Regions from separate parts of the Rhizobium sp. ZW T2_16 genome, predicted to be linked through region 2. Evidence: predicted binding sites of a transcription regulator. Region 2 holds the regulator's gene; each other region holds the start of a gene.

Evidence for each region. The regulator PhoB, encoded in region 2, activates phosphate uptake and scavenging genes when phosphate is short. The targets are predictions, from matches to a motif close to TGTCATNNANCTGTCAT.
Region 1: a site for PhoB is predicted at 1,669-1,685, ahead of ACI3K0_RS03195 (DUF1045 domain-containing protein). Genes of this name have one in related genera too.
Region 3: a site for PhoB is predicted at 2,755-2,771, ahead of ACI3K0_RS00720 (1-acyl-sn-glycerol-3-phosphate acyltransferase). Genes of this name have one in related genera too.

The regions. Positions count from the first base shown of each region.
Region 1 covers NZ_JBJDRG010000001.1:659,843-664,098, forward strand. The annotation lists gene ACI3K0_RS03190 (TetR/AcrR family transcriptional regulator) at 147-863, shown strand; gene ACI3K0_RS03195 (DUF1045 domain-containing protein) at 872-1,579, opposite strand; gene ACI3K0_RS03200 (FAD-binding oxidoreductase) at 1,706-2,929, opposite strand; gene mnmD (tRNA (5-methylaminomethyl-2-thiouridine)(34)-methyltransferase MnmD) at 2,928-3,692, shown strand; gene ACI3K0_RS03210 (hypothetical protein) at 3,776-4,174, shown strand.
Region 2 covers NZ_JBJDRG010000003.1:172,818-177,073, forward strand. The annotation lists gene ACI3K0_RS10750 (aspartate aminotransferase family protein) at 1-275, opposite strand, end outside; gene ACI3K0_RS10755 (GcrA family cell cycle regulator) at 680-1,219, shown strand; gene ACI3K0_RS10760 (PACE efflux transporter) at 1,419-1,853, shown strand; gene phoB (phosphate regulon transcriptional regulator PhoB) at 1,924-2,607, opposite strand; gene phoU (phosphate signaling complex protein PhoU) at 2,637-3,350, opposite strand; gene pstB (phosphate ABC transporter ATP-binding protein PstB) at 3,398-4,213, opposite strand; gene pstA (phosphate ABC transporter permease PstA) at 4,226-4,256, opposite strand, start outside.
Region 3 covers NZ_JBJDRG010000001.1:161,398-165,653, reverse strand. The annotation lists gene yidD (membrane protein insertion efficiency factor YidD) at 204-566, shown strand; gene thrS (threonine--tRNA ligase) at 687-2,705, shown strand; gene ACI3K0_RS00720 (1-acyl-sn-glycerol-3-phosphate acyltransferase) at 2,816-3,700, shown strand; gene ACI3K0_RS00715 (cupin domain-containing protein) at 3,705-4,094, opposite strand; gene ACI3K0_RS00710 (hypothetical protein) at 4,158-4,256, opposite strand, start outside.

The DNA of each region.
Region 1 (4,256 bases), on a different contig from region 2:
GATATGATCGCCGCGGCGCGAAAACAGGCATGTCCCGAAGCTGCAGCTTGCCCGTTTGTTTTGCGCCCGGTGGACGCTTTGATCTACGCGGCTTGCGGTACAGCACGGCAACATATCGAAAACGTGAGCTCGCTCAGGGGGATACCATGTCCCGAAAGACCGAGGATTTGGCCGGGCAAGGCCTGGATGGCGCAAAAACCGTACCTCCGGTACAGTTTTCCTACGCCCGCGTACCGAAAAAGGGTGAAGCAACTCGCGAGCGAATCCTCGAGGTCGCGCAGATATCCGTGCTGTCCAAGGGCTTTGCCGCGACCTCGATCGAAGAAGTCATCGCTGAAGCCGGTATCACCAAGAGCGGTTTTTTCTACCACTTCCACGACAAGAACGAACTCGCCCGCGAGATGCTGCGCCGCTACGTGACCGAGAACGACCGCCTCTTCGACGACATTTTCGACCGCGGGCGAGAACTCGCGGATGATCCGCTACAGGCTTTCCTGATTGGCCTCAAACTGCTGTCGGAACTGGCGCGCGACCTGCCGGGCGTGCATCCTGGCTGCATCATCGCTTCTATCTGTTATCAGGAGCGATTGTTCGATCGCGAGATCCACATGCTTAACGCCAGCTCTGTTGCCTCATGGAACAGGCGCTTCCTCGGTTATCTGGAAGAGATCGCCGCGGTGCACCCGCCGCAGGAGCCGATAGAACTGAAGGATCTCGCCAACATGCTGTCATGCACCTTCGATGGTGCCATCATCATGTCCAAGGTCCTGAACGATCCGACCCATCTGGAGCGGCAGATCCTGAGCTACCGCACCTTCATCAAACTGCTGTTCAGCCAGCAACAGCCGGATCGGCCAGCCTGAAGCAGTACTCAGGCGATCTTGCGGGCTGCCACACGGCCCATCGGGTGCAGCGAATGAACCTGAAGCGGCGCACCCGGCTCTTCTTCGACGAACAGCGCCAGGTTGGCGACCTCGACCGGCTTTGTCAGATAGGGCGAGAAATAATCTCTCAGTGCCGGTTCGATAAAGGTGCTGTCGCGCGGCAGGAGCGGCCCCGTCAGCGCCATGTGGAAACGGAACTCGTCCATTACGTAAGGATGGCCCCAGCGATAGAGATTGGCGAATTGCGGAGCCGAGAGATCGCCCGGATCGCTGCGCTCGAATTCCGCATCCGACAACGGTGCGCGAAATACGTCGAACTCCTGCACGACTGCGCAGGCAAACAGTCGCATCCGTTCACAGGGAATTTCCGGCACGAGGCCGAAGAAATTGCCGAGCCTTGCCACTTCCAGTGGTGGCAGCTGGAATGGCTCGTGAGAGCCTGCAAACCGCATCAGGTGCCGCAGCAGCATGGGCTCGCTGATCTCGGGCGCAAGCCGGAAGGGTGCCTTCAATGCAGCGTGAAACCCGCTGCGGCGCGGGATGGCGGTGTGAAAGGAGATCTCGTGAAGACCGACGCCACGAATGGCAGGCGGCTCGGTAGCGTCTCCGGAAAAGGCGTTACGGCCGAGCCATTGCGACGCGGCGAGCGTCAGCGGATCATGTGCCGGTGGCGTGAAATATATGGCATAGCGCATGCGTCACCTTCTCGTGCATCCCTGTCAACCGCCCTGTTTAATTACGCATTTGCTTATTCAGTCCCTGATCAGGGACCTATGCGATTTGCGTGACAGATTAACGACGAAGATGAAGAAGATTCGCGTTTAGCGCGAAGCGACCGAAAGGTGGTTCTCCAGCAAAAACGATGCAGGAACCGGCATTATCCTGCCGGAAACGGCATCAAGCGCAGCCGCGGCCAGAAGATGCGCCACCCCGAAACTGACCTTGAAGCCCCCCGTCAGCGCGATCACGTTCGCGTTGTCCGGATGCGGCCCGACCATCGGGTCGCGATCGATCGCCTTTGGGCGCAGGCCGGCCCATCGTTCCACAACCGGAGCATCGCTGAGCGACGGCACGAGCGCCCTCGCCTTTGCAACGAGATCCTCAAGCTGATGATCGGTGGAGTACGGTTCGTCAAAAGCCTCCTCGCTGGTGCTGCCGAGCGCGATATCGCCATTGTCATGCGGCACGAGATAGAGACCATTGAGATAAAGAAGCGGCAGGTCCGGATCGGCCCCGGCCCTCAGCAGTGCCGCCTGTCCCTTGACCGGCTGGCCGATCGGTTGTGGCAGCGGATCGGACAAGCCCTCGATCAGCGGAAAAGCCTGATGGCCGGCGGCGACAATGCAGGCACCGAAGGCGATGCTCGTTCCATCGGCAAATTCCACACGGCTCGATGCGCCGTCGATGCGCGAGGCTGAAAGCCCCTCCACCACGGTAACGTGACGGCCGGCATTGAGGCTTGCGCCAAGCGCCTCGGTCAGCTTGCGCGGCGAGACCCTGGCGGCAAAAGTATCGTGCACAATGCCGGCCTCGCAGAACGAGGCATCCGGCCAGCCGGGATGCGGTGTCTGGTCGGCAACATGCCAGTGAAAGCGACGACCGGCCTGATCCCAGTGCGTGGCCGCGTCTTCGGAATGGCGAAACGCGATCGCCCGCAGATGCGATTTCGGCAATGGGATCAGGCGACCGGTGCGGCGATAACCGCATGAAAGCCCCGTATCGGCCTCGATTTGCGCCACCTCGTCCTCGAGGGAAAGCAGCGCGTCGAACTGGAACTGTTTCTTGTCGTTCCACTTGTCCGGCATATGCGGCATCAGCGCACCGAGCAGCCCGCCGCTCGTGCCGTGGCCGAGTTTTCCGCTGTCGACGAGCACGGTGCGGATGCCAAGCCGCTCGGCCTTTACCGCGGCCCACAGGCCCATGATGCCGCCGCCGAGGATGACCAGATCGGCAAAGGCCGGAAGGGTTGCCGCGCCACGCGCAGAACCGATAGTCCGCTCTCCAGATTGACCGCCGGCGCCAGCCGGATTATCCGCATTGCTCATGAGCGACAATGATCCCGAATTGAAGACAGTTGAGGGCGAAAGCCCGGCATTCCAGACACTCGACTGGCACGAAGGCGATATGCCGTATTCCCAGGAATTTGGCGATCACTTTTATTGCCGCACCGACGGGCGGCTGGAATGCGGCCACGTCTTCCTTTCCGGCAACGGCCTGCCGGAGCGATGGGAGACAATGTCTCCGACCGGAGATGGATTTCGTATCGGCGAACTCGGTTTCGGCACCGGCCTGAATTTCTGTGAGACCTGGCGGCAGTGGAAACTCACGCGCAAGCCGGGCACGCATCTGCACTTCACCTCGTTCGAACTTTACCCGATGAAGCGCGACGAGATCGATCGCGCGCTCTCCCGCTGGCCACAAATCGATGCTGAGCGGCAGGCGCTTGTTGCGGCATGGCCGGATGAGCCGACCGGTCATGTCACATTTGCGCTCGACGAACAGACGCGCCTGACCGTTGTCTGCGGCGCAGCATTCGATGGCGTCACGGCGTCGGAGCCTGATTTCGATGCGTGGTTCCTCGATGGCTTCGCCCCGTCACGCAATCCCGCCATGTGGTCGCCCGAACTGATGCAGGCGCTGTTTGATCGCACCAGACCGGGCGGCGGCTTCGCCACCTATGCCGCTGCGGGCTTCGTCCGTCGCAACCTCGGCGCCGCCGGCTTCATCGTCGAACGCCGTTCCGGTTTTGCCGGCAAGCGCGAAATGCTCTGCGGCACGCGGCCCAATCTCTCGTCCGCGGTCGACTGATCCCGGAAACTCGAAATTCCGCAACCGATCCTCTATCCGAAGAGCGCATATCGGTTTGACTGAAAACCGACAAAGGAACGCAGATGTCGATCACTGTACAGAAAACAATTCCCGCTGCCCGCATGCGTCAGTTCCACCAGATGGTCGATCGCTGGCTTCAGGAAGGCCCGATCAAACTCGCGACCAATGCCACGCTGACTGCAATGGACAATGCCGGTATCCCGCAGGCTGAACAGGTGGCGATCCTTGAGGACCGGGATATCATCATGAAGCACAATATGCGCCTCGGTCTGATCAGCGAAGTATTCGCAGCGGCTATCGAAAAGGCCGTGAAACCGTCCCGGTCGGCAAGCGAAGCGCAGGACGAGATTGCTCGGCTGATCGTAACGGCGGTTGGCATCCGTCAGGATGATGAAAGCGAACTCGTCACATTCAACTTCGCGACCCAAAGCGAGGCAGACGCATTCGACGAGGCCATCTGACGGCCAGCGTTGGAATTCCGCATAGCCCCTGCACCCGCACATAGCAGCTATTCGCAATGAGCACCTGCATCCTTGTGCCGCA
Region 2 (4,256 bases):
AAGGCCTTGTCCGCAAAGGTTGCGTCGACCAGACGGCGCGCCAAGCGCTCCTGCTCCGGGATTTCATAAAGATTGGACAGATGCCAGACCTTCTCGGCCTGCGATTTCAGCGCTTCGACCAGATGCGGATTGGCATGGCCGCAGGACGTGACAGCGACACCCGCACCGAAGTCGAGATATCGCTCGCCGCTTTCCGTCACAAGCCAAACGCCTTCGCCACGCTCAAAGCGCAGCGGGGCCCGGGCAAAGGTGTCGAAAAGCGCAGATTCAGCCATGGCGGCTCACTCCTAATGCATCCGATTGCGGATATTCAAAAAATCAAAATGCCGCCCTCGGGGCGGCCGCGGCACTATCGCCACTCATCCATGTGATGTCAATAAAACTCACGGAAATCTGGGGCTTCAAGGCATTTTGCTGCAAGGACGCAACCCTGCCGACAGCTGTGACAAAAATGACTCTCCCGGAAAGCAAGTTGGGGAAAACCGGGAAATCGATTCGTGGCGATTCCGGGGACTCTTGTCACGGAGTCTGCGGACCTCTAGGTTAAAGATCAATTACTAGACTGCATGCGGCGGAACTAGTCACCAAAAGCATAGATATAGTGCCTGTTGCGAGATGTATCGCGCGACATTGGTGAGGGATTCTGCATGCCACCAACGTTCAAAGGCGGAGAACGGGCATGAACTGGACGGACGAGCGCGTTGAAAAACTGAAAAGGTTGTGGTCGGAAGGCTTGAGCGCCAGCCAGATCGCCGCACAACTTGGAGGCGTAAGCCGCAATGCCGTGATCGGCAAGGTCCATCGCCTCAACCTGCCGGGCCGCGCAAAGGCGGGCGGCACAATCGCGACGAACCGTACGGCAAAGCGCCCAGCAGCAACTACTTCCCGTCCCCAGCAGACATTCGCCACCCGTCCGGCAGCACGCCCGGTCGCCCGTCCGGTCGGCGCAACCGCGCTCAAGGAAGAGGTCGAGTTCGAGGCTTCGCAGGAACTGGTCTACCGTCCCGCTTCCAACGTTGTCCTGCCGATTTCCCGCAAGCTGGCGCTGACCGAATTGACCGAACGCACCTGCAAGTGGCCCGTCGGCGATCCGCTGACGGACGATTTCCACTTCTGTGGCTGTGAGTCCCCGGATAATTCGCCTTACTGCACCTACCATGCGAAGCTCGCCTACCAGCCGGTCAACGAGCGCCGCCGTCCGAGCGCTGCACGGGCGTAAAGTTCGGCACCATAAACAACGATCAAGCGGGCTTCGGCCCGCTTTTTTGTTTGCCGTGCTGCGGGTTCTGCAAGGCAGCCTTGCCCGCCTGCGCCTTGCCTCCTGCGCCACAAACACCTATCTGAAAAGGCGTGAGGACGACCTCCCCCAGAATGGGCATTGATGCCGGGACGACCCGGATAACCCAATGGGGTATAAAATGCGCACGACACGCGACCGTATTCGTCACGCAATCAGCTTCGAAATCATCGGGCTTGCGATTTTCACACCGCTCGCCTCTTTCGTCTTCGGCATACCGGTCGAACATATCGGTGTCGTCGGGATCGTTTCGGCAACGCTGGCGACCGGCTGGAACTATCTCTACAATCTCGGCTTCGACCACCTGATGCAGACGTATCGCGGCGGTACGCAGAAAACCATGGCGCTGCGCGTTGCACATGCCGTGCTGTTCGAACTCGGACTGCTGATCGTGCTCATGCCGTTCATCGCTTGGTATCTGGGCGTGAGCCTGATGCAGGCGCTCGTGATGGATATCTCGTTCGCCCTGTTCTACCTGGTCTATGCGTTCTTCTTCAATCTGGCCTACGACCGGATCTTTCCGCTGCCTGAGTGGCAGGAAGAAGCCAAGGCCTGAAATGCTTCAGCCCGAGGCGGATGACCGCACTCGGGCTGAGAAACCTGCATTCCAGATGCTATCCCGCGTATCAGGATTCCATCGAATAGCCGGCACCGCGAACGGTGCGGATGACATCCTGCATGTTGGAGAAGTTCAGCGCCTTGCGCAGGCGGCCGACATGCACGTCGACGGTGCGTTCGTCGACATAGATATCGTGGCCCCAGACGCCATCCAGAAGCTGGGAGCGCGAGAAGACGCGGCCAGGCGAGACCATGAGGAATTCCAGGAGACGGAATTCGGTCGGGCCAAGGCGTACTTCACGGCTCTTGCGATGAACGCGATGGGTCTCGCGATCCAGTTCGATATCACCGCATTTCAAGACGCTGGAGAGAACCTCGGGCTTGGCACGGCGCAACATCGCCTTGACACGCGCCATCAGTTCCGGCGTCGAGAACGGCTTGACGACATAGTCGTCGGCACCGGTCGCCAGACCGCGAACACGTTCGCTTTCCTCGCCGCGCGCTGTCAGCATGATGATCGGCAGGCGCTCGGTCTCTGGCCGCATGCGCAGGCGCCGGCACAATTCGATGCCGGAAACGCCTGGCAGCATCCAGTCGAGAACCAGAAGATCCGGAGCACGCTCCTGAAGCCTGATTTCGGCCTCATCACCTCTCAGAATGGTTTCGACCTCGTAGCCTTCGGCTTCGAGATTATAACGGAGGAGGACGCTGAGCGCCTCCTCGTCTTCCACGACCGCAATTCTCGGCTGCATACTAGATACACTCCATCAGACAGGCAAAATCAGTCAGCAATCGCGCCGACGGTGTTCGCCGTATCGTCCTTGGGACGCTCGCCTTCCGGCACAGCACCCGTCGTCATGTAGTAGATGGTTTCCGCGATGTTGGTCGCGTGGTCACCGATACGCTCGATGTTCTTGGCGCAGAACAGAAGATGCGTGCAGGTGGTGATGTTGCGCGGATCTTCCATCATGTAGGTCAGGAGTTCGCGGAAAAGCGACGTGTACATGGCGTCGATTTCTTCGTCGCGCAGGCGGATCGCTTCTGCCTTTTCGGCCGAACGGCTGGCATAGACATCCAGCACTTCCTTGAGCTGTACAGCCGCGAGATCGGAGAGGTGTTCCAGACCGCGGGCGAGCTTGCGGGGAACGCCATGGCCCTGAACCGCAATGACGCGCTTGGCGGTGTTCTTGCCGAGATCGCCGACGCGTTCCAGATCGGCTGCGATGCGCAGCGTCCCGATGATTTCGCGCAGGTCGGCAGCCATCGGCTGACGCTTGGCGATAGTGACGATCGCCTTGTCCTGGATCTCGCGCTCGGCGTGATCCAGGATCACGTCGTCGGAGATAACCTTCTGGGCCAGGGCAGAGTCACCATTGACCAGGGCGCGCACGGCATCGCCGCACATCTGTTCCGCAAGGCCACCCATTTCCGAGATGCGGCGGCGCAGATACTTCAGTTCTTCGTCGTAGGCCGACAGGATATGACTTGATACCATCTCTTTGTCCTCAAAATCCGTAGCAGCGGGCAACAGGCAACGGCCAATCAGCCGAAGCGGCCCATGATGTAATCCTGGGTGCGCTGGTCATCCGGATTGGTGAACATCTTGTCCGTGTCGTTCTCTTCGACCAGCTGGCCAAGGTGGAACATGGCGGTACGCTGGGATACGCGGGCGGCCTGCTGCATCGAGTGGGTGACGATAACGATCGTATAGTTGGCGCGCAGTTCGTGGATCAGTTCCTCGACCTTTGCGGTGGCGATCGGGTCGAGCGCCGAGCAGGGTTCGTCCATCAGGATGACTTCCGGCGAAACTGCAACCGCACGGGCGATGCAGAGACGCTGCTGCTGACCACCGGAGAGACCGGTCCCGCCTTCATGAAGACGATCCTTGACTTCCGCCCAGAGGCCGGCGCGCTGAAGGCTGGCTTCGACGATCTGGTCCATATCCGCCTTGTTGCGGGCCAGACCATGGATGCGCGGGCCGTAGGCGATGTTTTCATAAATCGACTTCGGGAACGGGTTCGGCTTCTGGAACACCATGCCGACGCGGGCGCGAAGTTCCACGACATCGATTTCCTTGTCGTAGATATCATCTTCATCAAGGGTGATCTTGCCGGTGACGCGGCAGCCCTCGATCGTGTCGTTCATGCGGTTGAGCGTGCGCAGGAAGGTCGACTTGCCGCAACCCGAGGGGCCGATCAGCGCCGTCACCGTGTTTTCGCGGACATTCAGGTTCACGTCGAAAAGCGCGCGCTTCTCGCCGTAATAGACTGATACGTCCTTGCCAATCATCTTGTACGCGACTTCATTCATCTTCTTGTCCAGCGCCTTCTCAACTGCTGCTTCTGACAACATATTCATTGTGTCGATCTCCTACCAACGGCGTTCGAAGCGCCGACGCAAC
Region 3 (4,256 bases), on a different contig from region 2:
CCCCACAAGGGGGGAGATCGACTCGCTGCAGGCGTCTTGCCAAACAAAGCGCTCCTACTCGCAGTCAAGCAAGGTTTGCGGAAGGTCGAGCGCACGCGCCCAGCTGATCTCCCCACCTGTGGGGGAGATGGCCGGCAGGCCAGAGGGGGGCATACGCGCGCAAACGAAGGACGCAAGGCAAACGCCTCCGGCGACGACGCCTGATGTGCAACTCCCCCGACTGCAACCACGAAAAGCCCGCACCACGCTTCTCTCGCAACTGGCAAGGCCCGTTCCGCAAGACGCCCGGGCGGCTGTTCGGAATGGGTTTCATCCGTCTCTACCAGCTGACGCTCTCCGGCTTCATCGGCAATTCCTGCCGGCATATCCCGACCTGTTCCGAATACGGCTACGAAGCCTTCGCCAGACATGGTTTCTGGTCCGGTTTCTGGTTGACGCTGTTTCGCGTCGCGCGTTGCGGGCCAGGCGGCACGAGCGGGCTCGATCCGGTGCCGGAAGCGCTTGAAGCCGGTTATCGGCAATGGATGCCGTGGCGGCTTTGGCGCTGGGGCCGAAAGGCCTCGTAATCTTTACTCCGCCGCGATTTTTGACTATCACGCACGCGTTCGATGCCGCTTCGGCCAAAGCCGCCGCGGTCCTTTTTTGACCACCCGCATTCGTTGGCGGGACTGGACAGGAGAATTCAGATGTCCGTTTCCCTTACATTTCCCGATGGCTCCGTTCGCGCGTTCGACGCGGGCACGACCGGTTTTGCCGTTGCCGAATCCATTTCCAAGTCGCTGGCCAAGAAGGCCGTCGCAATCGCGCTCGATGGCGAGTTGCGCGATCTCTCCGATCCCGTCACCGATGGCAAGATCGAGATCGTCACGCGCACCGATCCGCGCGCGCTGGAACTCATCCGCCACGATGCCGCTCACGTCATGGCCGAGGCCGTGCAGGACCTGTGGCCTGGCACCCAGGTGACGATCGGCCCGGTTATCGAGAACGGTTTCTACTACGACTTCAAGCGCGTCCACCCGGACAGCCGCGAAGACTGGCCCTTCACGCCCGAAGATCTGCCGAAGATCGAAAAGAAGATGAAGGAGATCATTCAGAAGAATGCCGCCTTCACCAAGGAGATCTGGTCGCGCGAAAAGGCGAAGGACGTGTTTGCCGACAAGGGCGAGGCCTACAAGGTCGAGCTGGTCGACATGATCCCGGAAGGCCAGGAGCTGAAGATCTACAATCAGGGCGGCTGGTTCGACCTCTGCCGTGGTCCGCACATGGCCTCGACTGGCCAGATCGGCACTGCCTTCAAGCTGATGAAGGTTGCCGGCGCATACTGGCGCGGCGATTCCACCAAGCCCATGCTGACGCGCATCTACGGTACGGCCTGGGCGACCCAGGAAGAACTGGACCAGTATCTCCACGTTCTCGCCGAAGCCGAAAAGCGCGATCACCGCAAGCTCGGCCGCGAAATGGATCTCTTCCATTTCCAGGAAGAAGGTCCGGGCGTGGTGTTCTGGCACGGCAAGGGCTGGCGCATGTTCCAGACGCTGACGGCCTATATGCGCCGCCGTCTGGCCGGCACCTATGAAGAGGTCAATGCACCGCAGGTGCTTGACGCCTCGCTTTGGGAAACCTCGGGTCACTGGGGCTGGTACCAGGAAAACATGTTCGCGGTAAAATCCGCCTACGCCTTCACTCACCCGAAGGACGAGGAGGCGGATAACCGCGTCTTCGCGCTGAAGCCGATGAACTGCCCGGGTCACGTGCAGATCTTCAAGCATGGTCTGAAGTCTTACCGCGAACTGCCGATCCGTCTTGCGGAATTCGGTCTCGTGCATCGCTACGAAGCTTCGGGCGCGCTTCACGGCCTGATGCGCGTGCGCGGCTTCACGCAGGACGATGCGCACGTCTTCTGCACCGACGAACAGCTGGCGGCGGAATGCCTGCGCATCAACGCGCTGATCCTGTCGGTCTATGAAGATTTCGGCTTCGAGGAAGTCGTCGTCAAACTGTCCATGCGTCCTGAAAAGCGCGTCGGCACCGACGCTCTGTGGGATCGCGCCGAAAGCGTGATGACGGATGTGTTGAAGACGATCGAGGAACAGTCGGGCGGCCGCATCAAAACCGGCATCCTGCCGGGCGAGGGCGCGTTCTACGGTCCGAAGTTCGAATATACGCTGAAGGACGCGATTGGCCGTGAATGGCAGTGCGGCACGACGCAGGTCGACTTCAACCTGCCGGAACGTTTCGGCGCCTTCTATATCGACCAGAACTCGGAAAAGACGCAGCCGGTGATGATCCACCGCGCCATCTGCGGCTCGATGGAACGTTTCCTCGGCATCCTGATCGAAAACTTCGCGGGCCATATGCCGCTGTGGTTCGCGCCGACGCAGGTCGTCGTTGCAACCATCACGTCTGATGCCGACGACTACGGTCGCGAGGTTGCGGAAGCGCTGCGCGAGGCCGGCCTGCAGGTCGAAACCGACTTCCGCAACGAAAAGATCAACTACAAGGTCCGAGAGCATTCAGTTGCCAAGGTTCCGGTGATCATCGTCTGCGGCCGTCAGGAAGCAGAGCAGCGTTCGGTCAACATCCGTCGCCTCGGCTCGCAAGCGCAGACGGCCATGTCGCTCGACGAGGCACTTGCCTCGCTGGTCGATGAAGCTACGCCGCCGGACGTCAAGCGCCGCAAGGCTGCCAAGGTCAAGGCTGCCTGATCTTTGAAACATCGACAGCGCCCGTCATGCACGGGCGCTGTCAGAATATTGTCATCGGACTGAAATATTATAAGCTCGTGATGAATGGGCGGAGCTTCCGCGGAGACAGAATGCGCTTCAAGGAACTCTCTTACGCCAACGAGCGCGATCCGCGCCTCAAGCGTTGGTTTATCCGCTCCATCGAGGGACTATCCGGCCGCGACCGTTATGCCCGCCTCTATGACATCTGGCGCAAGGACATCGTCGGCAAGACCGATCGCGTGTTCGGCAAGATGCTCGATCTCATCGATGTCGAACTCGACGTGCAGGGGGAGTGGCTGCCTGTTGTCGAGCACGGGCGTCCGCTCGTCATCGTCGCCAACCATCCGTTCGGCATCGGCGACGGAATTGCTGTTCTGGCCATGGCCGAACAGCTTGGCCGACCGTTCCGTGTCCTGATCAATGACGAACTGCTGAAGGTGCCGGAAATGGCGCCCTATTCGCTGCCTGTCTCCTTCGAGGAAACGAAGGAAGCGCTGGCGATCAACATGCAGACCCGCCACGAAGCGCTGAAGCTTCTGAAGGAAGGCGTGACGATCATCATCTTTCCAGCCGGCGGCGTCGCCACCGCGAAGAAGGGTTTCGGCATGGCGCAGGATCTTCCCTGGAAGATTTTTGCGGCAAAGCTGGTGCAGACCGCCAAGGCCAATGTCGTGCCGATCTATTTCGAAGGCCAGAACGGCCCGCTCTTCCACATTGCGAGCAAGCTGTCGCTGACGCTCAGGCTGTCATTGCTGATCCGCGAGTTCAAGCGGCTTTCCGGCAGCTCGATCCGGGCGCGTGTCGGGGCGATGATGACCTGGGAAGAACTTTCCAGCATCAAGGAACGCAAGGACCTGCTGACGGTGCTCCATGACGCGGTGTTTTCGATGCGTCCGGTCAAGCGCTCGCGTCTGGCTAGGTTTCAGGAGAAAAGGCAGGCTGCGCAAGAAGCGATTCGCAAGGAAGCGGCCTGATTTCTCAATCCAGGTCCGTCTGGATCCATCTGGGCGAATGATGAATGTCGATCGTCTGCAGGCGTCCGGGGCCGAGATTTTCGAACCTGTGCGGAATGCCCGCCGGGCCGAGAACTGCTTCTCCCGCGCCAGCCTCGATCACGTCGTCACCGACAAAGAACCTCGCTCTCCCGGCGATGACGATGAAGGTTTCGTCATAGGGGTGGACATGCAGCTTCGGCCCCTGTCCGGGCGTATCATTGCCATAGGCGAGAACGGTAACCGGACCGTTGATCACTTCGCCGTGCAACGAACCGCGCCACGCGCCCTCTGCCTTGGGATCGAAAACCATGCCTTTGGCGGGCGGTCTGCCATCGGGCATGACGGTGTCAGGATCGAAGTCTCTGCGGATCATCACGTCTCTCCCTGGCGTCAGACTAGGTGCATGAACTAGGTGTCGTCAAACGTGACAAGCGCGTCAGTAGAAATGTACCTTCTTAAGGTCGACTTCGTATGGATCCATTATGAACGGGCTCCCGTCCTCTTTGTAGATTTCGAGTTCGGATATTCTACCATT